2 regions of the Streptomyces nidicola genome follow, and region 2 is predicted to be linked to the other one. Evidence: riboswitches for the same ligand, from Rfam matches in the RefSeq annotation. Region 2 holds a riboswitch; the other holds the start of a gene.

Region 1 (11,571 bases), 2.1 Mb from region 2:
CGCGAGCGGCTCAGAAGTCCATGTCACCGCCCGGCATGCCGCCGCCGGCCGGCGCAGCGCCAGCCTTCTCCGGCTTGTCGGCGATGACGGCCTCGGTGGTGAGGAACAGCGCGGCGATGGACGCGGCGTTCTGCAGGGCAGAGCGCGTGACCTTCGCCGGGTCGATGATGCCCTCGGCGATCATGTCGACGTAGTCGCCCGTGGCGGCGTTCAGACCGTGACCGACGGTCAGGTTGCGCACCTTCTCCACGACGACGCCACCCTCGAGACCACCGTTGACGGCGATCTGCTTGAGCGGGGCCTCGAGCGCGAGCTTCACGGCGTTGGCGCCGGTCGCCTCGTCACCCTCGAGCTCCAGCTTCTCGAACACCGCGGAGGCCTGGAGGAGGGCCACGCCACCACCGGCGACGATGCCCTCTTCGACGGCCGCCTTCGCGTTGCGAACGGCGTCCTCGATGCGGTGCTTGCGCTCCTTGAGCTCGACCTCGGTGGCCGCGCCCGCCTTGATGACGGCCACGCCGCCGGCGAGCTTGGCGAGGCGCTCCTGGAGCTTCTCGCGGTCGTAGTCCGAGTCGCTGTTCTCGATCTCGGCGCGGATCTGGTTGACGCGGCCCTGGACCTGGTCGCTCTCACCGGAGCCGTCGACGATCGTCGTCTCGTCCTTGGTGATGACGACCTTGCGGGCACGGCCGAGCAGGTCGAGACCGGCGTTCTCCAGCTTGAGGCCGACCTCCTCGGAGATGACGGTGCCGCCCGTGAGGATGGCGATGTCGCCGAGCATGGCCTTGCGGCGGTCACCGAAGCCCGGGGCCTTGACGGCGACGGACTTGAAGGTGCCACGGATCTTGTTGACGACCAGGGTCGACAGGGCCTCGCCCTCGACGTCCTCGGCGATGATCAGCAGCGGCTTGCCGGACTGCATGACCTTCTCGAGCAGCGGAAGGAGGTCCTTCACGTTGCCGATCTTCGAGTTGACGATCAGGATGTACGGGTCCTCGAGCGAGGCCTCCATACGCTCCATGTCGGTGGCGAAGTACGCCGAGATGTAGCCCTTGTCGAAGCGCATACCCTCGGTGAGCTCGAGCTCCAGACCGAAGGTCTGGGACTCCTCGACGGTGATGACGCCTTCCTTGCCGACCTTGTCCATGGCCTCGGCGATGAGCTCGCCGATCTGGGTGTCGGCGGCCGAGATGGAGGCGGTGGAGGCGATCTGCTCCTTGGTCTCCACCTCCTTGGCCTGCTCGAGCAGGGCGGCGGAGACGGCCTCGGTGGCGCGCTCGATGCCGCGCTTGAGGGCCATCGGGTTGGCGCCGGCGGCTACGTTGCGAAGGCCTTCGCGAACGAGCGCCTGGGCCAGGACGGTCGCGGTCGTCGTGCCGTCACCGGCGACGTCGTCCGTCTTCTTCGCGACCTCCTTGACCAGCTCGGCGCCGATCTTCTCGTACGGGTCCTCGAGCTCGATCTCCTTGGCGATGGACACACCATCGTTGGTGATCGTGGGGGCGCCCCACTTCTTCTCGAGGACGACGTTGCGACCCTTGGGGCCCAGGGTCACCTTGACGGCGTCGGCGAGCTGGTTCATGCCGCGCTCGAGGCCGCGCCGTGCCTCCTCGTCGAACGCGATGATCTTGGCCATGTGAAGTGGTCCTCCCGGACGGGGTGGCTAACGCAAAAGGACCGTGCTGGTGCCCGCGACGGACGGCCTGCGGGCCTTGTGGCTCCTTGCACCACCCGGCCCCCGGACCTCACCGACCCGATCCAAGTTTTGTCACTCTCACTCGGAGAGTGCTAAGCCCAATGATTAGCACTCGACCCATGCGAGTGCAAGCGCCTGTCACGGATCCGCAGGTGAGCGCACGCAGCGCGAAGGGCCCGTCTCCCGGTTACCCGGGAGACGGGCCCTCCACAACGTGCGACGTACAAGCTTGCAGTCTGACGCGCGCGTTCAGCCGGCGGCCACGCGGACCATGTCGGCCTGCGGCCCCTTCTGGCCCTGCGAGATCTCGAACTCGACCCGCTGACCCTCTTCGAGGGTGCGGTAGCCGTCCATCTGAATCGCGCTGTAGTGGACGAAAACATCCGCACCACCGTCGACCGCGATGAAGCCGTACCCCTTCTCCGCGTTGAACCACTTGACGGTGCCCTGAGCCATGCCTAACTCCCCTATTACTGGCCCTTGCGCAGGACCGCACTTCGCGGACCCGGGTCAGACCTCACGCCCCATGGGATATGGGGGTGTGCGCCGGAACGCGTCGACCGCGGCTGAATGTATCTGCCCAACTGCCGTCTGCAACAGGTCAATCGGACGAGAATTCTGGGCACGCCAGATCGGGGAAACCGGGCCAACTCACCGGATCCTTGGGCAAGTCGGGCCGCGTAAATGCCGTAAAAGGCCCGAAAGGGCTGCACACTTTGGCTACTTCTTGCCGGGCTTCGGGCGAGAACTCATATGCGCCCGTCATGCACCGCGCGGGGAAACGCAGCAGCTTCCCCAACTGTACCGCGCTCAACCATGCAGAATTGCCCCCTCCGCTTCTCTCGCGGAGGGGGCAATTCGGGTAACTCTACGTAGACGTAGAAAAGATCAGCCGCCGGCGACGGCCGGAATGATCGAGACGCCCGCGCCGTCCGGCGTCGCCGTCTCGAGGCCCTGCTCGAAGCGGACGTCGTCGTCGTTCACGTACACGTTCACGAAGCGGCGCAGCTTGCCCTGGTCGTCGAGGACGCGGGCGGCGATGCCGGTGTGGTTCTTCTCCAGGTCGGCGATGACGTCGGCGAGGGTGGCGCCCTCGGCGGCGACCTCGGACTGCCCGCCGGTGTAGGTGCGCAGGATGGTGGGGATGCGAACGTTGACGCTCATGCTGGTAACTCCCGTTGCTACAAGTTCGGTCGGGCTCAGTGGTCGGTGGCGAGGCCGGCCTCGCGGAACGCGTCCAGGTTGGGCCGGATCGTGGCGGTGGCCTGCGAGGACTCGGCGACCGCGTCCAGCGTCTTGAGACCGTCGCCGGTGTTCAGGACCACCGTGGTCAGCGACGGGTCGATGAGGCCCGCCTCGATGAGCTTCTTGGTGACACCCAGCGTGACGCCGCCCGCCGTCTCGGCGAAGATGCCCTCCGTCTGCGCGAGCAGCTTGATCGCGTCGACGACCTGCTCGTCGTTGACGTCCTCCACGGCGCCACCGGTGCGGCGCGCGATGTCGAGGACGTAGGGGCCGTCGGCCGGGTTGCCGATCGCGAGGGACTTGGCGATGGTGGTCGGCTTCTGCGGGCGGACCACGTCGTGGCCGCCCTTGTAGGCGACGGAGACCGGGGAGCAGCCCTCGGCCTGGGCGCCAAAGAGCTTGTACGGCTTGTCCTCGACGAGGCCGAGCTTGATCAGCTCCTTGAGGCCCTTGTCGATCTTCGTGAACTGCGAGCCGGACGCGATCGGGATGACCAGCTGGTCCGGGAGCTGCCAGCCGAGCTGCTCGCAGATCTCGTACGCGAGCGTCTTGGAGCCCTCGCCGTAGTACGGGCGGAGGTTCACGTTCACGAAGCCCCAGCCCTCGCCCAGCGGGTCGCCGATGAGCTCGGAGCAGAAGCGGTTCACGTCGTCGTAGTTGCCCTCGATGGCGACGAGGTCACCGCCGTAGACACCGGCCATGACGACCTTGCCCTGCTCCAGGTCGTGCGGGATGAACACGCAGGAGCGGAAGCCGGCACGGGCGGCGGCGGCGCCGACGGCACCCGCCAGGTTGCCGGTGGAGGAGCAGGACAGCGTGGTGAAGCCGAAGGCGCGGGCGGCCTCGATGGCCTGCGCGACGACGCGGTCCTTGAAGGAGTGCGTGGGATTGCCGGAGTCGTCCTTGACGAACAACTTGCCCTCGGCGACGCCCAGTTCACGGCCGAGGTTGTCGGCCTTGACGAGCTTGGTCCAGCCGGGGTTCAGGTTCGGCTTCTCGGCGACGTCGGCCGGGACGGGCAGCAGCGGGGCGTAGCGCCAGATGTTGGCGGGTCCTGCCTCGATCTGCTTGCGGAGCGCCTCGGGGTCGCCGACGGGCAGGTCGTACGCGACTTCCAGAGGCCCGAAACACTCGGCGCAGGCGAAGACGGGGCCGAGCGGGACGACGGCGCCGCACTCGCGGCAGGAAAGTCCGGAGGCCGGGCCCAGATCGACGGAGTCCGTCGTGGCGGCGGTTTCGGTGGCGACAGTCTGTACAGCCATGAGAGGCGAGGCCCTTTCTCCTCATCTTCCTCGCGACGCATCTCGCCACGAGACGGATTTGGCACCTTCACTAGCCGGGAGCCTCGCGGGCGCACTGCGGTGTGCGGAACGAGACCGGCTGGAGGGTTGCCGGGGCTTCAACGGGCCGTATCCCTCTGCCCCTCTGGATGAGCGGTATTCGATTGTGTGGATTCAGTTGTCTACTGCGGGCGACCCCCGACATGCGATGGTCACCGGCCTTGTTCAAGACTGTAACCGAAGGCCCGGACCCTTGAGATAGTCGTCCGATGCGCGAGATGGATCACATGTTGATCCTTAGGGAAGGAACGCAGACCGTGCTGGAAGAGGTCGAGCGCTGGCTGAACAGGCGCTCCTGGTCCGTGGCCGACCATCCGCTGCACCGGTTGGTCGCCGCCAAGCAGGCCTCGGGTCAGACGGTGAGTGTCGTACTGCCGGCGCTGAACGAGGAGGAGACGGTCGGCGAGATCGTCTCGGAGATCCGGCGGTCGCTGATGACGGACGCGGTGCCGCTCGTCGACGAGCTCGTCGTGATCGACTCCGGTTCCACGGACCGCACATCCGAGGTCGCGGCGGCCGCCGGGGCGCGCGTCGAGCACCGGGACACGATCCTGCCGCGGATCCCGGCAAGGCCCGGCAAGGGCGAGGTGCTGTGGCGCTCCCTGTTCGTCACTTCCGGTGACATCGTGTGCTTCGTCGACGCCGATCTGAAGGAGTTCTCCGCGGACTTCGTCTCCGGGATCGTCGGTCCGCTGCTCACCGAGCCGGGCGTGGACTTCGTGAAGGCGATGTACGACCGTCCGCTGGCCGGGGCCGCGGGGCAGGGCGGCCGGGTCACCGAGCTGATGGCGCGCCCGATACTCAACCTTCACTGGCCCCAACTGGCCGGGTTCGTCCAGCCGTTGGGCGGCGAGTACGCGGCCCGGCGCTCGCTGCTCGAGCGGCTCCCGTTCCCCGTCGGATACGGCGTGGAGCTCGGGCTGCTCGTGGACGCGCTGCACACCGTGGGCCTCGACGCGCTCGCCCAGGTCGACGTCGGCGTGCGCAGGCACCGGCACCAGGACGGGCAGGCGCTGGGGCGGATGGCGGCGGCGATCTACCGCACCGCCCAGCTCCGGCTCGCGCGCGGGCACCTCATCAGGCCGGTGCTCACGCAGTTCGAGCGCGGGGAGGGCGGCTTCGAGCCGCGTGTCCACGAGGTCGACACGGAGGAGCGGCCGCCGATGATCGAAATCGGTGAGTATGCGGAGCGTCGCGTCGCATAAGCGCCGCATAATCATATGTTTTGTCTAGCTTGCCCTTTATGTGGCTCAGACAATTCAAGGGCAGGGCGGCGTGCGCCGTCACCGCCACCCTCGCCGCCTGCCTGGCGGGCCTGGCACCGAGTCCCGCCTCCGCGGACGTGGTCTCCCCCTTCGCCAAGCGCTACGACGAATCGATCTACGGCGACTTCAAGACCATCGGCAACACGGTCATGGGCTGCCCGACCGACGACGCCACGATGGCCGGGCGCTGCGCCGTCGCCGCGAACGGCGAGGGCAGGGACAACAACAACACGTTCGTCATGCAGCGGATCAACACCGCCGGGACGACCGACGGCTACGGCTCCAGCACCGGCCGGGTCACCATCCCGCCCGGCGCCGAGGTCGCCTACGCCCGCCTCTTCTACGGCGGCAACGACGGCACGTACAAGGGCCCGAGCGGCGCGCAGCTGAAGCGCTGCGACATCTCGGGCGCCGATGTGGACCCCTCGCCCGGCACCCCGCTGGACGCGGCCCCCGTGGTCGGCGTGAACGGCGCGGCCCCGACCAAGGTCTCCCCCGAGAACCTGGTCCAGGACCCCGCCGCCACCAGCGGCCCGCACTACTACACGGGCGAGGCCGACGTCACCAGCCTGTTCAGCGGCGTCACCGGCACGGGCACCCCGGTGCCGGTCTCGGTCGGCGACATCTGGGCGCCCACCGGCAAGGGCTGCGTGGCCGGCTGGTCGATGACCGTCGTCTACAAGTACGACGCCCCGAACGACACCTACGCGCCGGACCGCCGCAACGTCTACATCTACGGCGGCCATGTCCTCCAGCGCTCCACCTCCCCCGCCACCCGGGTCACCGTGGACGGCTTCTACCGGACCTCGGGCACACCGCACGCGAGCGTCACCGCGTACGAGGGCGACTGGAACACGCCGGGCGACAAGTTCGCCGTGGGCGGCCAGAACATCCCCGAGGCGCACACCGGCAACACCAACAACTTCTTCGTCTCCGAGGACGACGGGGCTCTCGACCCGAAGATGGTCAACAACCTGAGCATCGACGCGAAGGAGTTCGACGTCTCGGGCAGCGGCTCCACGCGGGCCGCAGGGGACGAGCCGATCCCGGTCGGCTCGACGTCCACCACGCTCGACTTCTCCACCAAGGGCGACACCTACGTCCCCTCGGCGCTCGCCCTGTCCGTCCCGGTGCCCGACCTGGAGATCACCAAGACGGCGAGCCCGGCGAAGGTGGAGCCCGGTGACACGGTCACGTACACGGTGAAGGCGAAGAACGTCAGCCGACTGCCGTACCCGAACGCCAAGTTCACCGATGACCTCACCGAGAACCTCGACGACGCGACGTACAACGACGACGCCGAGGCGAGCCTCGGGGACGTCGACTACACCGAGCCGAAGATCAACTTCACCGGTGACATCCCGGCCGGCGAGACCGCGACCGTCACGTACTCCGTGAAGGTCAACGACCCGGTGAGCGGTGACGGCAAGCTCACGAACAGCGTCACGGCCGACACTCCGCGCACCAACTGCGAGGAGGGCTCCACGGACGCGCGGTGCGGCATCGCGCCCGTCATCCAGCAGGAGGCGCCGGCTCCGACGCCGACCAGCCCCTCGCCGACGCCGACGCCGTCCGAGCAGCCGGGCGAGCAGACGCCCGAGCCCTCGCCGACCCCGTCGGCGAGCAGCCAGAGCCCGCAGGCCCGGCCCACCCCGCCGAATCCGCCGAGCGGCGGCGAGATGGCCGAGACCGGCACCGACTCGAATCTGCCGCTGTACGGCGGGCTCGCCGTCACGCTGTGCGGGCTCGGCGCGCTGATCCTCGCGGCGGTCCGCGGCCGCAAGGACTGACCCGTTCGCAGGTGTCGTATACGGCCGGGCCCCCGACGGGGCCCGGCCTTACGTTTGAACGTTTCCGGGCCGGGCTAGCGTGCCCGTATGAGTTCCACGACGCATGGTGCTGCTGAGGTTCTCGTCGCGTCCAACCGCGGCCCGGTCTCGTACGTCCTCGACGACGCAGGGGGGATCGAGGAGAAGCGCGGCGGGGGCGGTCTGGTGTCGGCGCTGAGCGTCGTCAAGGACAAGCTGTGGGTGTGCTCGGCGCTGAGCGAGGGCGACAGGGAGGCGGTGCGCCGTGGCGTGTCCGAGCCCGGCGTGCGGATGCTGGACATCGCCGCCGACGTGCACACGGACGCGTACAACGGGATCGCGAACTCGGTGCTGTGGTTCGTGCACCACATGCTGTACCAGACGCCTCTGGAGCCCGCCTTCGGACCGGAGTTCCGCAGGCAGTGGGCGTCCTACGAGGCGTACAACCGGGCCTTCGCCGAGGCGCTCGCCGAGGAGGCGGCGCCGGGCGCGACCGTGGTCGTGCAGGACTACCACCTGACGCTGGTGCCGGGGATGCTCCGCGAGCTCCGCGGCGACCTGCGGATCGGGCACTTCTCGCACACGCCCTGGGCGCCCGTCGACTACTTCCGGATGCTGCCCGACGACATCGCCGAGCAGGTGCTGCGGGGCATGCTCGGCGCCGACCGCTGTGCGTTCCTGACCCGGCGCTGGGCGGACGCCTTCACCGACTGCTGTACGCATCTCGTCGGCGGCACGTCCGGGACCCGGATCGGGGTGCACGGGCTGGGCGCGGACGCGGACTTCCTGCGCGAGCGGGCCCACCGGGACGATGTGGAGGAGCGGCTCACGGCGCTGCGCGCGCAGATCGGCGAGGACCGCAAGGTGATCGTGCGGGTGGACCGCACGGAGCTGTCGAAGAACATCGTGCGGGGGCTTCAGGCGTACGAGCTGCTCCTCCAGGAACGGCCCGAGTGGCGGGAGCGGGTCGTGCACGTCGCGTTCGCCTATCCGTCGCGGCAGGACCTGGCCGTGTACCGGGACTACACGGCCGAGGTGGCGCGGGTCGCCGAGGCCATCAACTCCCGATTCGGTACGGAGGGTTGGACGCCGGTCGTGCTCCACGTGAAGGACGACTTCGCGCGCTCGCTCGCCGCGTACCGGCTCGCCGACGTGGCCCTGGTGAACCCGATCAGGGACGGCATGAACCTGGTCGCCAAGGAGGTGCCGGTGGTCTCCGACGGCGGGTGCGTGCTGGTGCTCTCGCGGGAGGCGGGGGCGTACGAGGAGCTGGCCGAGGACGCGCTGACCGTCAACCCCTATGACGTGACCGGGACTTCGCGCGCCCTCGCGGAGGCGCTCGCCATGCCGCAGGACGAACGCGAGGAACGCACGAAGCGGCTCGCGGAGGCGGCGACGGCGTTGCCGCCGGGTCAGTGGTTCCTGGACCAGCTAGAGGCGCTGCGCGCCTCTTGAGCCCCTGCGGCGATTGAGCAGCGGGGTCCGGGGCAGAGCCCCGTGGCCTCGCCGCTCAGGGGCGATTCCCTTCCATCTCGTCGGCCAAGTGCCGCAAGAGTTCGGCCACTTCGGCCGGGCCGTTCAGGACCAGGTCCGCCCGCTCCGCCAGTTCGGCGATCACCGTGTCCGCCGCCACCAGGAGCCCCGGCACCCCGTCGGAGCGCAGCTTCTCCACTGCCGCGAAGGCCGGGAGGTCGCCGAGGTCGTCGCCCGCGTAGAGGACGGACTCCGCACCCACCTCCCGTACGTACTCGGTGAGCGCCACGCCCTTGTCGACGCCCGGCGGGCGCAGCTCCAGGACCATGCGGCCCGGCTCCACGATCAGGCCGTGCCGGGCGGCGAGTTCCGACAGGGGTTCACGGAGGGTGTCGAAGGCGGCCTGCGGGTCGCGGGCGCGGCGCGTGTGGACCGCGACGGCGCGGCCCTTCTCCTCGATGTACGTGTCGTGCCACAGGTTCAACTCGCCGAGCACGCCGGGGAGTTCGGCCCGGACGGTGGCCACGCCGGGGTGCGGGGCGGGGGCGCTGACCGTGCCGGTGACGGCGTCCCAGCGTTCGGCGCCGTAGTGCCCGAGGACGACGAGGTGTTCGAGGCCGGGGACGCCCGCGAAGCCGCCGTGGCGGACCGCGACGCTCGCCGGGCGGCCCGTGACGACCGCGATCGCGGCGACCTTCGGGGCGAGGGCGGCGAGCGCCGGGACCACGTCCGGGTGGGCGCGGGCCTGGTCGGGGTCGGGGACGATGGGGGCGAGGGTGCCGTCGAAGTCGATCGCAATCACCGCGCGGTGCGGGCGGGCGCGGATGGCGTCCAGGCCGTCGCGGCCGGCGGTCGTCCGGGGGGCGTGCTCTTGGCTGGCCATGAGGTCGACGATAGCCGCGATCTTTTCAGCCCCGTCGGCGATTGAGGCGCGGGGTATGGGGCAGAGCCCCAAGCCCAGCCACGGCTACCCGGCGAGCGCCCTGGGGCTCTGCCCCAGACCCCGCTGCTCAATCGCCGCAGGGGCTGAAATTGCCGAACCGGCGTTCAGCGCTCGCGGCGCCGTGCCTCCCGGACGCGGCGCAGGCGGTTCACCGTCACCGGGGCGAATTCCAGCGCCCGGGGGTCGTCCAGGAGCGCGTTCAGGAGCTGGAAGTAGCGGACCGGCGCCAGGTCCAGCTCCTCGCGGATCGCCCGCTCCTTGGCGCCCGGCGAGGCCCAGCCCCGCCCCTCGAACGTGAGCACCGCGCGTTCGCGCTCGCCGAGAGGACCCATGTCCGTCACGCTACTCCGCGGATTCCGCGGCCGCCGCATCGTTCTGGATCGCCCCGAGCGTGCCCGCCGCGCTGCCCTGCGGCGTGACGGTGGAGCCGATCTGCTTCTTGATCGCGGCGCTGACCTCGGGCCAGGACGTCTTGTTGGCCGGGTAGTACGTGGCCCCCGCCAGCTCGTTGATGAAGGGGCGCAGGGCCTTGTCCTTGGCCGAGGACGTCATCGCGTTCGACGCGGAGACCGTGACCGGCGCGACGGTGTACTTGCGGGAGAAGTCGAGGACGTTCTTCTTGTTGTACGCGTAGTCGAGGAACGCCCCGGTCTCCTTGAGGTGGCCGCCCTGCTTGAAGGCCATCATCCAGTCGTTGACGCCCATCGTGGACTTGGGCGTGCCGTCGGGCCCGGGGATCGCCACGTCGCCGTAGTCGACGCCCTTCGCCTTCGCCATGTTCATCAGCGTGGGGTGGCCGGAGAGCATGCCGACCTGCCCCTTGGCGAAGGCCTGGAAGGCGGGCGTGCGGTTGAGCTTCCCCGGCTCGGTCGGGCCGGTGAGGCCCTTGGTGACCAGGCTGTTCTTGAGCCAGGACAGGGCCTCGACGTTCTTCTTGTCGTCGAGGGCGTAGCTGCCGACGTTGTCGGTGTAGCCGCCGCCGTTGCTGAGCATCCAGATCAGCGTCTCGGCCTGCGCCTCTTCCGTGCCGAGCGGCAGCGCGAAGGGGTAGCGCACGCCCTGCGCCTTGAGCGCCTTGGCGTCGGAGACGAGGGCGGACCAGGTCTTCGGCGGCGTGATGCCGGCCTGCTCGAAGAGCTTCTTGTTGTAGAAGAGGCGGCGCGTGGAGGCGGCGAACGGCATGCCGTACTGCGCGCCCTTGATCTCGCCCGCCTGGCTCATCTGGCCGACGAAATCGGCCTGCACCGGCACGGAGAGCAGCTTGTCGACGGGGTAGAGCTTGTCCGCCGCGGCGTAGTCGGCGTACGCGCCGATCTGCGCCATGTCGGGGGCCTTGCCCGCGGCGACCATGTCCTTGACCTTCTTGTCGACGACGTCCCAGGAGTAGACGTCGACGTCGACCTTGATGCCGGGGTGCTTCGCCTCGAAGCCGGCGGCGAGGTCGTCCCAGTACTTCTGCGAGCTGTTGGCCTTGGAGTCGCCGTAGTCGGCCGCGACCAGCTTCAGCGTGACGGCGTCGGAGTCGCCGCTCCCACAGGCGGTGAGCAGCGACGACGCGGCCACCACCCCGAGCGCGGCCGCCACGGTCAGAGCCGTCCTCCCCTTGCGCACTGCCGTACTCCAACTTTGTCCCTCGCGCCACAGGCCTGTCCCATGGTCCCCCGGAAGGTCTACACCACGTGGGTGCCGGAGCGGAAACGAGGGGCACTGGACTAGACCTCTCAAGGGTGGACGCGCGAGACTGTCCCCCGTGAAACATGTCATCGCCCTGGACGTGGGCGGCACCGGTATGAAGGCCGCC
Region 2 (11,571 bases):
GCGGGCTCGCAGGCCGGGCGGCGGCGTTCCTGGTCAGCGGGGCGCGCGGCGTGCGGCAGTTGACGCATCTGACGACGGCGGCGCTCGTCGTCACCGCCTTCGCGGTACCGGCCACATCGGGGCGCGCGGCGCTGGCGCTGCCGGTTTTCCTGGCCCTCGCGAAGGTGCTGGCCGACCGGCGCCGCCTGGTCGTGATGCTGGCCCTCCTCTTCCCCACGGTCATCCTGCTCTCCGCCGTCGCGACGCTGATCGGCGCGGGCGCGCACCTGATCACGGTGTCCGTGCTGTGGGAGGCGACGGGCGAGCGGATCGGCTTCACGCAGTGGCTGCTGCTCGGGCTGCCGCTCGCCGTCGTCTCGTCCCATCTGGCGGCGGAGGCCGTGCTGTTGACGACGACGCGGCGCGCGGACCGGGTCGGCCCCATACACATCACGCTCGACGACCTCCAGGAGCACAGCGAGCAGCCGGTCACCGGCCCCTGGGAGCCGGCCGAGACCCGCTGCGCGCTGCTCCTCGCCACGGTCGTCGCCCTGTGGTGCAGTGAGCCGCTGCACCAAGTGCCGCCCGCCGTCGTCGCATTGATCGGCGCGGTGGTCGCGGCCTCCCCCGCGCTGGGCACCGTACGGCTGAAGGACGCGCTCGGCACGGTGCCGTGGTCGCTGCTCCTGTTCATGGCGGCGACGATGGCGATGGGCGTCGCGCTCGCCGAGTCGGGGGCCGCGAAATGGCTGGTCGGCGGGGTGCCGCTCGACGTGCCGCCGTGGCTGTTCCTCGCCGTGGTGATCGCGGTGAGCACGGCCGCCCACCTGATCCTCCAGTCCCGCTCGGCCCGCTCCTCCGTGCTCGTGCCGCTGGTCGTGGCGGCGGCCGTCGGCGCGGGCGTCAACCCGGTCGCAGCCGCCCTCGCCTCCACCGCGGCCGCGGGCTTCTGCCACACGCTGCCCGCCTCCGCGAAGCCGGTGACGCTGTTCGCCCGGATACCCGGCGTACCCACCTACACCCCGCGCGACCTGCTGCGCCTGTCCGCCGTCCTGGCCCCGCTGACGGCCGCCGCCGTCCTGCTGTGCGCGCTCACGCTGTGGCCGCTGCTCGGCGTCCCCGTCCGCTAAACCCACCCTGGAGACCGACGTGTTGACCCATTTCGCCATCGCCCCCAGCGGCTTCAAGGAGTCCCTGTCCGCGGGCGCCGCGGCCGCCGCCATCGCCGCGGGCGTACGCCGCGTGGTGCCGGACGCCGAGACCGACCTCATCCCCCTCGTGGACGGCGGCGAGGGCACGGCCCGCGCGCTGGCCGCCGAGGGCGGTGGACGCCTGGTCGCGCTGCCGGCGACCGGACCGGTCGGCCAGCGGATCGGCACGCACTTCGCGCTGCTCCCCGACGGCACGGCGGTCGTCGAGATGGCGGCCGTCGCCGGGCTCTCCCTCGTCCCGCGCGAGCTGCGCGACCCGGCCGCCACGACGACGTACGGCGTCGGCGAGCTGATCCGCACGGCCCTCGACGCGGGCGCCCGCCGCATCCTGGTGGGCTGCGGCGACTCCGGCACGTCGGACGGCGGCGCGGGCGCGCTCCAGGCGCTCGGCGCCCGGCTGCTCGACGCGTACGACATGGAACTCCCGCTGGGCGGGCGGGAGTTGATGCACCTGGACCGCATCGACCCGTCCGGCCTCGATCCCCGCCTGAAGGAGGCCGAGATCCGGGTGGCGTGCAATCCGTTCAACGTCCTGTGCGGGGAGCGCGGGGTGGCCCGCGTCTTCGGCCCGCAGAAGGGCGCGACGCCCACGCAGGTCGAACAGCTCGCGGCCACCCTGGAGCACTGGGCGCACGTCCTGACGCGGGACCTCCACGTCCGTACGGACCTGTTCACGGGCCCTGGCACCGGCGCATCCGGCGGACTCGGCGCGGGCCTCGCCGCGCTCGGCGCCCGGCTCCTCCCCCGCTTCGACGTCCTCCTCGACCACCTCGACCTGGACGCCCGGCTCGCCCGCGCCGACCTGGTCGTCACCGCCGAGGGCGCCCTCGACCACCAGACGCCGCGCGGCAAGGTCCCCGCCGAAGTCGCCCGCCGCGCCAAGCGGTTCGGCCGCCCGGTGCTCGCCCTGGCGGGCACCATCGGCGACGGCGCGCACACGGTGACGGCCACCGGCGTCGACGCCTACAGCTCGATCCTGCCCGCCCCGGTGACGCTCGCGGAGGCGCTGGGCCGCGGCGGCGAGTTCCTCACGGACGCCACCGAGCGGGCCCTACGCATGATCGTCCTCGGCAGCCGACTCCGTACGGCCCCTCAGCCGGGTCGGGCGACCCCCGAGCCGGATCAGGCGCTCGCCGTGTCCGGCACGCAACGCCCGTCCTCCGTGCGGTAGTTCCACCGCGCGCCGTCCTGCACGAGCTCCTTCACGGCGGACACGAACCGCTCCACGTGCTCGTCCGGCGTACCGGCGCCGAAGCTGACGCGGATGGCGTTGAGCGACTTCTCGCCCGGCGCGGCCTCCGGTGCACCGCACTCTCCCTGCTGCTGCGGGTCGGAGCCGAGCAGCGTGCGCACCAGCGGGTGGGCGCAGAACAGGCCGTCGCGGACCCCGATGCCGTACTCGGCGGAGAGCGCGGCGGCGAAGTGCGAGGAGTTCCAGCCGTCGACGACGAAGGACAGCACGCCCACGCGCGGCGCGTCGTCCCCGAACAGGGACAGCACCTTCACCTCGGGCACCTCGGCGAGGCCCTCCTGCACCTTGCGGATCAGGTACTGCTCGCGGGCGACGAGGTTGTCGAACCCGGCCTCGGTGAGCGCCTTGCAGGCGGAGGCGATGGAGTACACGCCGATGACGTTCGGCGAACCGGCCTCGTGGCGGGCGGCGGTGGCGTGCCACTCGACATCCACGCCGCCGTCCGTGCGGCGCGCGACCTTCTTGGACGCGCCACCGCCGGCGAGGTACGGCTCGGCCTCCGTCAGCCAGTCGGAGCGGCCCGCGAGCACGCCGGAGCCGAACGGGGCGTACAGCTTGTGCCCGGAGAAGGCGACCCAGTCGACGTCCAGGTCCTGGACGGAGACCGGGTGATGGGGCGCGAGCTGCGCGGCGTCGAGCACGATGCGGGCACCGTGCGCGTGAGCGGCCGCCGCGAGCTCGCGCACCGGCCAGAGCTCACCGGTGACGTTGGAGGCACCGGTGACGCAGACGAGGGCCGGGCCGTAGGGGTCGCGGCCGGCGAGGGCGCGCTCCAGGGTGGCGACGGCCTCGTCGGGCGTACGAGGGGCGTTGAGGTACGTGACCCGCGCGTCGCGCCACGGCAGCAGCGAGGCGTGGTGCTCGGTCTCGAAGACGAACACCTCGCAGTCGGCGGGCAGCGCCGCGGCGAGCAGGTTGAGCGAGTCGGTGGTGGACCGGGTGAAGACGACCTGGTCGTCCTCGCGGCAGCCGAGGAACTCGGCGACGGCGACCCGGGAGTTCTCGAACAGGTCGGTGGACAGCTGCGACAGGTACCCGGCGCCGCGGTGCACGCTCCCGTAGTACGGCGCGTAGGCGGCGACGTCGTCCCAGACCCGCTGGAGGGCGGGCGCGCTGGCGGCGTAGTCGAGGGCGGCGTACGTGACCTCCCCACCGGTGACGAGCGGCACGGTGACGTCCCGGCCGAGGACCGGGAGCGGGGTGATGGTCTCGGTGCAGGCGGCGGCGTCGACGGAAACAGACATGGGTGAACTCCCTGGCGCGATAAGCGAATTGACCATGCCGAAGCCACGTTGAGCACTACGGATCAGGGCTCGACGGCATGGAAAGAAAGATGAGACGGGTACGCGGAGGCGGGGCCGTAACGCCCTATCGCATTCGCTTGCTCACGAGACTGCTCCCTTGAGGACCAGGACCCCAGGGCTGTGACATTCACTGATGTCGAGGGGCCCGCGCTTGCCGCACGCCTTGCTGCGCACGGCCTGGTCTTCACCCAGGGCACCCCGCCACGGACGGAGGGTTGCCGGACAGCGGGCTGGGGCCTTCTGCAGTGAAATAATCACAGCGCTGTCACTCATGACCTTGAAAAGCATCCTGCCACACGTCTCGGATACGGCAAGGGCGCAGTCCAAAATCTGGACTGCGCCCTGCGTCACATCCGACGCGTGCTCAGCGGTTGCTGGCCGCCACCCATCGCTCCAGGGCGGCCTTCGCCGCACCGGAGTCGATCGACTCGGCCGCCCGGTCCATGCCGGCCCGGATCTGCTCGACGAGCGTGCCCTCGCCGGGCCGCACGGCCACCAGGGCCGCCGCCGCGTTCAGCAGCACCGCGTCGCGCACCGGCCCCTGCTCGCCGTCGAGGAGACGACGGGCGACCTCCGCGTTGTACGAGGGGTCGCCGCCGCGCAGCGCCTCGATGGGCACGATGTCGATGCCGACGTCGCGCGGGTCGAAGGACTCCTCGCGCACGGCGCCGTCCCGCACCACCCACACCCGCGAGGTGCCGGTGGTGGTCAGCTCGTCGAGCCCGTCGTCGCCGCGGAACACCAGCGAGGAGTTGCCGCGCTCGGCGAAGACCCCGGCCACGATCGGCGCCATCCGGGCATCGGCGACGCCGACGGCCTGCGCCTTCACCTTGGCCGGGTTGGTCAGCGGGCCCAGCAGGTTGAAGACCGTGCGAATGCCGAGCTGGCCGCGCGCGGCGCCCGCGTAGCGCAGCGCGGGGTGGAACTTTATGGCGAAGCAGAACGTGATGCCGGCTTCCTCGGCGACCTCGGGCACCCGCTTCGGCGACAGGTCGAGATTGACGCCGAGCTTCTCCAGTACGTCGGAGGAGCCCGAAGCGGAGGAGGCGGCGCGGTTGCCGTGCTTGACGACCTTGGCGCCGGTGCCCGCGATGACGATCGCCGCCATCGTGGAGATGTTGACGGTCTTCGCGCCGTCGCCGCCGGTGCCGACGATGTCGACGGTCTCGCCGGGCACCTCGATCACGTTGGCGTGCTCGTACATGCCGCGTACGAGACCGGTGATCTCCTGCACCGTCTCGCCCTTGGCGCGCAACGCCACCGCGAACCCGGCGATCTGCGCGTCGGTCGCCTCGCCCCGCATGATCCGGTCCATCGCCCACGCGGTGTCGTCGGCGCTCTGGTCGCGGCCCTCCAGCAGGCCGTTCAGGACGGCGGGCCAGGAACGGCCCGCCGCGGTGTCGCCTCCAGCGGGGTTCAAAGCGCTCATGGCCGCTCCTGTGTGCATCTGTGGGTCGAAGGTGGTGCCGACCCCACCCTATCCAGGTCCCGGGACCGCAAAGAGCCCCCGTCCAGGCACTGGACGAGGGCTCCCGCTGTGGCTTACAGCGACGATTCAGAGATCAGTGGTGGCCGTGGCCGCTGGTGATCTCCTTGTACTCCTCGGCGGTCGGCTTCGGGATCTGGTTGTTCTCCCCGTAGTAACCGCGCGAGAGCTTGCCACGCAGCTTCTGGAGCCGCGTGACCTTGCGCTCGACACCGTTCTCGTCGACCGTCGGGCCGAGCTCGACCGGCGCGTACTGCTCGTGCGCCGTGAGCGTGTGCAGGGCCTCCTGGTCGAGCGGCTCGTGCACCTCGATGAACTCACCGTGCGGCAGGCGCTTGATGATGCCGGACTCGCGTCCGTGCAGCACCTTGTCCTTGTCGCGGCGCTGAAGGCCGAGGCAGATCCGCTTGGTGACGATGAAGGCGATGACCGGTCCGACGAAGAACGCGATCCGGACGAACCAGGTGATCGCATTGATCGACAGGTGGAAGTGCGTCGCCCAGAGGTCGTTACCACCACCGATGAGCAGCACCATGTACCAGGTGATCCACGCGACACCGAAGGCCGTACGCGTCGGAGCGTTGCGCGGGCGGTCCAGGATGTGGTGCTCGCGCTTGTCGCCGGTGACCCAGGACTCGATGAACGGGTAGACCGCGATCGCGACCAGGACCAGCGGGAAGATGACGACCAGCGGGATGGCCACGCCCAGGACGAGCGTGTGACCCCAGAAGTCGATCTCCCAGCCCGGCATCACTCGGATCAGGCCTTCGGAGAAGCCCATGTACCAGTCGGGCTGTGCACCGGTGGACACCTGGTCGGGCCGGTACGGACCGATGGCCCAGATCGGGTTGATCGTGGCGATCGCGGCGATCACCGCGATGACACCGAAGACCAGGAAGAAGAAGCCGCCCGCCTTGGCCATGTAGACCGGGAGCAGCGGCATGCCCACGACGTTCTTGTTGGTCTTTCCGGCACCCGCGAACTGCGTGTGCTTGTGGTAGAAGACCAGGATCAGGTGCGCCGCCATCAGGCCGAGCATGATGCCCGGCAACAGCAGGATGTGGATCGAGTAGAACCGCGCGACGAAGTCGCCGCCGGGGAACTCTCCGCCGAACAGGAAGAACGACATGTACGTGCCGACGATCGGCACGGACAGGATCGCGCCCTCCATGAAGCGGACACCGGTGCCGGAGAGCAGGTCGTCCGGGAGCGAGTAACCGGTGAAGCCGGTGAACATGCCCAGGACGAACAGCAGGAAGCCGAAGACCCAGTTGACCTCACGCGGCTTGCGGAACGCACCCGTGAAGAACACGCGCATCATGTGCACGAACATGCCCGCGAGGAAGATCAGCGCGGCCCAGTGGTGGATCTGACGGATCAGCAGGCCACCGCGCACATCGAAGGAGATGTGCATCGTCGAGTTGAAGGCCTCCGACATCAGCTGCCCCTGGAGCGGGACGTAGCTGCCGTCGTAGGTGACCTCGTTCATCGACGGGTGGAAGAACAGCGTCAGATACACACCCGTGAGGATGATGATGATGAAGCTGTACATGCAGATCTCGCCGAGCATGAAGGACCAGTGGTCCGGAAAGATCTTGCGCATGTTGGACTTGGCCAGGGAGTAGATCCCCAGACGTCCGTCGGCCCAGTCGGCTACACGCTCGCCGGCCGGTGCCTTCTCGCGCGCAGGCGCGTCGTTCGTGGTCGTAGTACTCATCCGCGCTCCCAGAAGGCAGGACCGACGGGCTCAGCGAATTCGCTCAGCGCCTCGAGGTGACCCTCTTCGTTGACGCCGATGCGCAGCTGCGGCAGCGCGTGACCGGCAGGACCGAAGATCACCCGGGCGCCGTCGGAGAGGTCGAAGGTGGACTGGTGGCACGGGCACAGAGCGTGGTGCGTCTGCTGCTCGTACAGCGAGATCGGGCAACCGACGTGGGTGCAGATCTTCGAGTAGGCCACGATGCCCTCGTGGGACCACTCGAGTTCCTGCTTGTCCTTGATGTTCTCCGGCTGGATCCGGACGAGCATCAGGGCGTCCTTGGCGATCTTCGTCTGGAATTCCTCGTCGTGCTCCTCCAGGCCCTCGGGCTTGGCGAAGGTGAGCGAGCCGACCGCGATGTCCGAAGGACGCAGCGGCTCGTTCGTGTTCATGTTGACGAGGGTCAGGCCCTTCTTCCACGACGTGGTGCGCAGCTTCTTCTCGGGCAGCGGCCCGAGGTCACGAAGCAGGACCACACCGGAAAGGGGCACCAGCGCCAGCGCGCCGAACAGGGTGTTGCGGATCAGCTTGCGCCGGCCGAACTGCGACTCGCGGGCACCGTCGGCGAAGTCCTGCAGGACCTTCGCCTTGACCTCGGGCTCCGCCTCGATCGGGTGACGCTCCTGGATGACCTCTTCGTCGGACATCAGGGTGCGGGCCCAGTGGACCGCGCCCGCGCCGATGCAGAACAGCGCCACGCCCAGGGTCAGGCCGAGCGCGAAGTTGAGCGCGCTGATGTGCCCGATCGGGAAGACGTAGATGCTCGTGTCGACGTCGATGGTGACGTACGAGGCGATGAAGCCAATGGTGGCCAGCATCGACACCATGAACAGGAAGGCGACGACGCGCTCGGACCGCTTGGCGGCCCGCTCGTCGAGGTCCTGGATCCGGTGCTCGTGGGGCGGCAGACCCGGGTCGGTGAAGGGCTCGTCCTTCACCGCGACCGAACCGTGCTCCTCGGCTTCCTGCTCAGTGGGCAGGTTCTCTTCTGGAATGTCTTGGCTACTCATGACTTCTTGGCCTTTGCGGTCCGAGCGGCAACCCAGATGGCGACGGCGATCAGACCGCCCAGCCCGAAGATCCAGGCGAACAGGCCCTCACTGACCGGGCCGAGCCCGCCCAGCTTGAGTCCGCCGGGGCTCTCGGTCTTGTCACCGTTGACCGCGTCGAGGTACGCGATGATGTCCTTCTTGTTCTGCTTGGTCATCGTCGTGTCCGGGAACGACGGCATGTTCTGCGGGCCGGTCTGCATGGCCTCGAAGATGTGCTTCGGGGCGACACCCTCGAGACTCGGTGCGAACTTGCCGTGTGTCAGCGCGCCACCCTCACCAGTGAAGTTGTGGCACTGGGCGCAGTTGGTGCGGAACAGCTCGCCACCCTTGGCGATGTCCGCGCCGTCGGCGCTGTAGTCCTTCTCGGTCGGCGCGACCGGACCGGCACCCAGCGACGCGATGTACGCCGCGAGCTGGTCGATCTCGGCCTGCGAGTAGATGACCTTCTTCTTCGGGACCTGGGCGCCCGGCTGCTGGGCCGGCATACGGCCGGTACCGACCTGGAAGTCGACGGCGGCGGAGCCGACGCCCACGAGGCTCGGCCCGTCGGAGGTGCCCTGACCGCCGGTTCCGTGGCAGCTGGCGCAGCCGACGGAGTAGAGCTTCTTGCCCTCGTCGATGGCGAGGGACTGGGCGGTTTCATCGGCCTGCGCCTTGTCCGCGGGTGCGAACGCGGCGTACAGCCCCCCGGTGGCCGCCAGCGCGAGGAGTAGGACGACGACCGCCGCCAGCGGATGGCGTCGTCGTGCGGAGAGCTTTTTCACGGATTACCCCGGTGTCAGGATCTTCTGCGTCGGTGCTGCGGAAATGTGTCGGGTACTACGCCCGATGCTGTGATCGTCGAACTACTTGATCAGGTAGATCGTGGCGAAGAGGCCGATCCAGACGACGTCCACGAAGTGCCAGTAATAGGACACGACGATGGCGGCTGTCGCCTGATGGTGGGTGAACCTCCGGGCCGCGTACGTCCTGCCGAGGACGAACAGGAAGGCGATGAGGCCACCTGTCACGTGCATGCCGTGGAAGCCGGTGGTCAGGTAGAACACCGAGCCGTACGGGTCGGAGGAGAGCGAGAGCCCATCCTTCTTGACCAGCTCGGTGTACTCGTAGACCTGACCGCCGATGAAGATCGCACCCATGATGAAGGTGACGATGAACCACGACCGGAGCTTCTTCACGTCGCCGCGCTCGGCGGCGAACACGCCCATCTGGCACGTGAGTGAGGAGAGCACCAGGATCGTGGTGTTCGTCGCGGAGAACGGAAGATTCAGCGCATGCGCCATTTCCTTCCAGTGATCCGGCCCGGTCACCGATCGCAGGGTGAAGTACATCGCGAAGAGGGCCGCGAAGAACATCAGCTCGGAACTCAGCCAGATGATGGTTCCGACGCTGGTGAGGTTCGGTCGATTGACCGACGGGTGCGCGTGCCCGGTTTCTACTGTCGTTGCTGTCGCCACGACCGACATTATGTCGGTCGCTTATCTCGCCCTCACTCCGGGGGGTGCCGTTCGGAGTGTCTGGGTGGTGTGTCCAGCCCATATGGCCCATCGGAGCCGCGTGCGAACCGGTGTTGACGGGGTGTCGGGAGGAGTAGGCTCCGCGGCAAGGATCACCGTACGACGCCTTAAGACGCCGATGTCTTCGGAGGAACGATGCAGTCGACCGCGACGGTTCTGGTCTACAGCGACGATGCCAACACGCGCGAGCAGGTGCGCCTCGCGACAGGCCGACGGCCCGCGTCCGACGCCCCCGAGGTGCAGTTCATCGAATGCGCGACGCTTCCGGCCGTCATGAAGGAGCTGGACCGCGGCGGGATCGACGTCTGCGTGCTCGACGGCGAGGCCGTTCCCGCGGGCGGCATGGGCGTGTGCCGGCAGATCAAGGACGAGATCTTCCACTGCCCGCCGGTGCTGCTCCTGATCGGCCGCCCGCAGGACGCGTGGCTGGCGACGTGGAGCCGCGCGGAGGCGGCTGTGACGCTCCCTGTGGAGCCCGTGGAGTTCGCCGAGGCGCTGGCCTCCCTGCTGCGCTCCCGGCTCGCTGTCGGCGCCTGAGGCGCTTGCACGGACCGGCTCCTGACACACCGACTCCCGTACGCCGATGGCGTACGAGAGTCGGAAGTCACACCGCTGATCCTGCCGCGCGGCCTCAGACCTGAGGGCTGAGCCGCGCCTGGAGGGCCGGGTCGGGCTTGTCGGCCTTCTTCGTGAGGGCGCTGCCCGCCTTCCACTTCTTCCAGCTGAGGTTCCAGTCGCCGAACCCGTTCCCGAACGGGTCCATCTCGGAGCCGTAGCTGTTGACGACCTTCACGATGTCGCCCTGGCGCACGGTGTCGAAGAACCAGGCGGCGTTGTTGGTGCTCATGCCGGTGCAGCCGTGGCTGACGTTCGCGGAGCCCTGCGAGCCGACGGACCAGGGCGCGGCGTGCACGTACTCGCCGCTCCAGGTGACGCGGGTCGCGTAGTACACGGGCAGGTCGTACGAGTCCGACGAGCCCTCGGAGATGCCGATCGTCTCGCCCCGCATCCGTACGTAGTACTCCTTGCCGAGCACCACCTTGATGCCGTTTCGGGTCTCGTAGCCGGCCTTGCCGGTGGTGACCGGGATGGAGTTGATCTCCTTGCCGTTGCGGTAGACCGTCATGGAGTGCGAGCCGGCGTCGGTGACGGCCACGATGCGGTCGCCCGTGCTGATGGTCAGCGGCTTGGAACTGCCGCCCCACAGCCCGTCCCTGATCTTCACGCCGTCCAGCCTGCTGGTGGCGGTGATCTTCGCCTGTGTGGGCCAGTACCCCTTGGGGCGGTAGTGCAGTTCGGTGCTGTCCACCCAGTACCAGGAGCCGTCCACGGCGGGCTTGGAGTCGACCTGGAGGGAGCGCTCCACCAGTGCGCGGGACTTCTCGTCCCGGACGGGCTTGTTGAGTTCGGCGGTGATCGGCTGTCCGACGCCGTATGTGCCCTTCTGCGGGCCGAACGTGACCTTGAGGGCCTTCTCCTTGCCCGGGCGGCCGGTGTCGAAGCCCAGGACCTTTCGGCCGGGTCCGCCGTCCTCGTCCTCGGTGCTCACCCGGACCGTGTAGTGGGTGTTCGCGGTCAGCGGGGCCGTGGTGTGCCATCTCGTGCCGTCGGCGGAGAGTTCACCCGCGACATAGCGGCCCATGGCGTCCTGGGCGGTGACGTCGGTGATGCGGGACTCGTCGCCCTGGGCGGTGACCTCCAGCGGCTTGTCCGGGTCCGCCTTCTTGGCGCTGCCCACGGGACCGTTGAAGGAGATCTGGCTCGCCGCGTCGTACGGCTTGGCGGAGAGCGGGTGGGAGGAACTGCCGCATGCCGCTGTGCCCGCACCGAGTGCGGCCACCAGCACGGTGCAGCCCAGAACCGTACGGATACGCGGTGAGTGGTTCATGAACTCACCGTAAGAAGGAACTCCCGGTCCAGCGCGGCGAGTGAGCCGCACGGGGCAATTGGCGGAACACCGAAGGGCCCGGACACTCCATCAGGAGTGTCCGGGCCCTTCGGATACGGAAGT

The links. A riboswitch is a leader RNA that binds a small molecule or an ion and turns the genes downstream of it on or off. The one in region 2 is predicted to bind S-adenosylmethionine.
Region 1: it holds a riboswitch for S-adenosylmethionine, as region 2 does, so the genes downstream of both, thrC (threonine synthase) here and ACOKM3_RS29380 (aminotransferase class V-fold PLP-dependent enzyme) in region 2, are expected to answer to the same signal.

The regions. Positions count from the first base shown of each region.
Region 1 covers NZ_JBNBPI010000001.1:4,425,165-4,436,735, forward strand. Annotated here, with positions in the region: gene groL (chaperonin GroEL) at 11-1,636, opposite strand; gene ACOKM3_RS20135 (cold-shock protein) at 1,946-2,152, opposite strand; gene ACOKM3_RS20140 (ubiquitin-like small modifier protein 1) at 2,585-2,860, opposite strand; gene thrC (threonine synthase) at 2,896-4,203, opposite strand; SAM riboswitch class I at 4,222-4,377, opposite strand; gene ACOKM3_RS20150 (glucosyl-3-phosphoglycerate synthase) at 4,539-5,486, shown strand; gene ACOKM3_RS20155 (isopeptide-forming domain-containing fimbrial protein) at 5,525-7,336, shown strand; gene ACOKM3_RS20160 (alpha,alpha-trehalose-phosphate synthase (UDP-forming)) at 7,424-8,809, shown strand; gene otsB (trehalose-phosphatase) at 8,865-9,710, opposite strand; gene ACOKM3_RS20170 (DUF3263 domain-containing protein) at 9,875-10,102, opposite strand; gene ACOKM3_RS20175 (ABC transporter substrate-binding protein) at 10,113-11,381, opposite strand; gene ACOKM3_RS20180 (ROK family protein) at 11,521-11,571, shown strand, end outside.
Region 2 covers NZ_JBNBPI010000001.1:6,502,838-6,514,408, reverse strand. Annotated here, with positions in the region: gene ACOKM3_RS29390 (SLC13 family permease) at 1-1,109, shown strand, start outside; gene ACOKM3_RS29385 (glycerate kinase family protein) at 1,129-2,361, shown strand; gene ACOKM3_RS29380 (aminotransferase class V-fold PLP-dependent enzyme) at 2,313-3,686, opposite strand; SAM riboswitch class IV at 3,889-4,023, opposite strand; gene trpD (anthranilate phosphoribosyltransferase) at 4,111-5,175, opposite strand; gene qcrB (cytochrome bc1 complex cytochrome b subunit) at 5,309-6,949, opposite strand; gene qcrA (cytochrome bc1 complex Rieske iron-sulfur subunit) at 6,946-8,001, opposite strand; gene qcrC (cytochrome bc1 complex diheme cytochrome c subunit) at 7,998-8,807, opposite strand; gene ctaE (aa3-type cytochrome oxidase subunit III) at 8,889-9,509, opposite strand; gene ACOKM3_RS29350 (DNA-binding transcriptional response regulator) at 9,696-10,097, shown strand; gene ACOKM3_RS29345 (L,D-transpeptidase) at 10,192-11,448, opposite strand.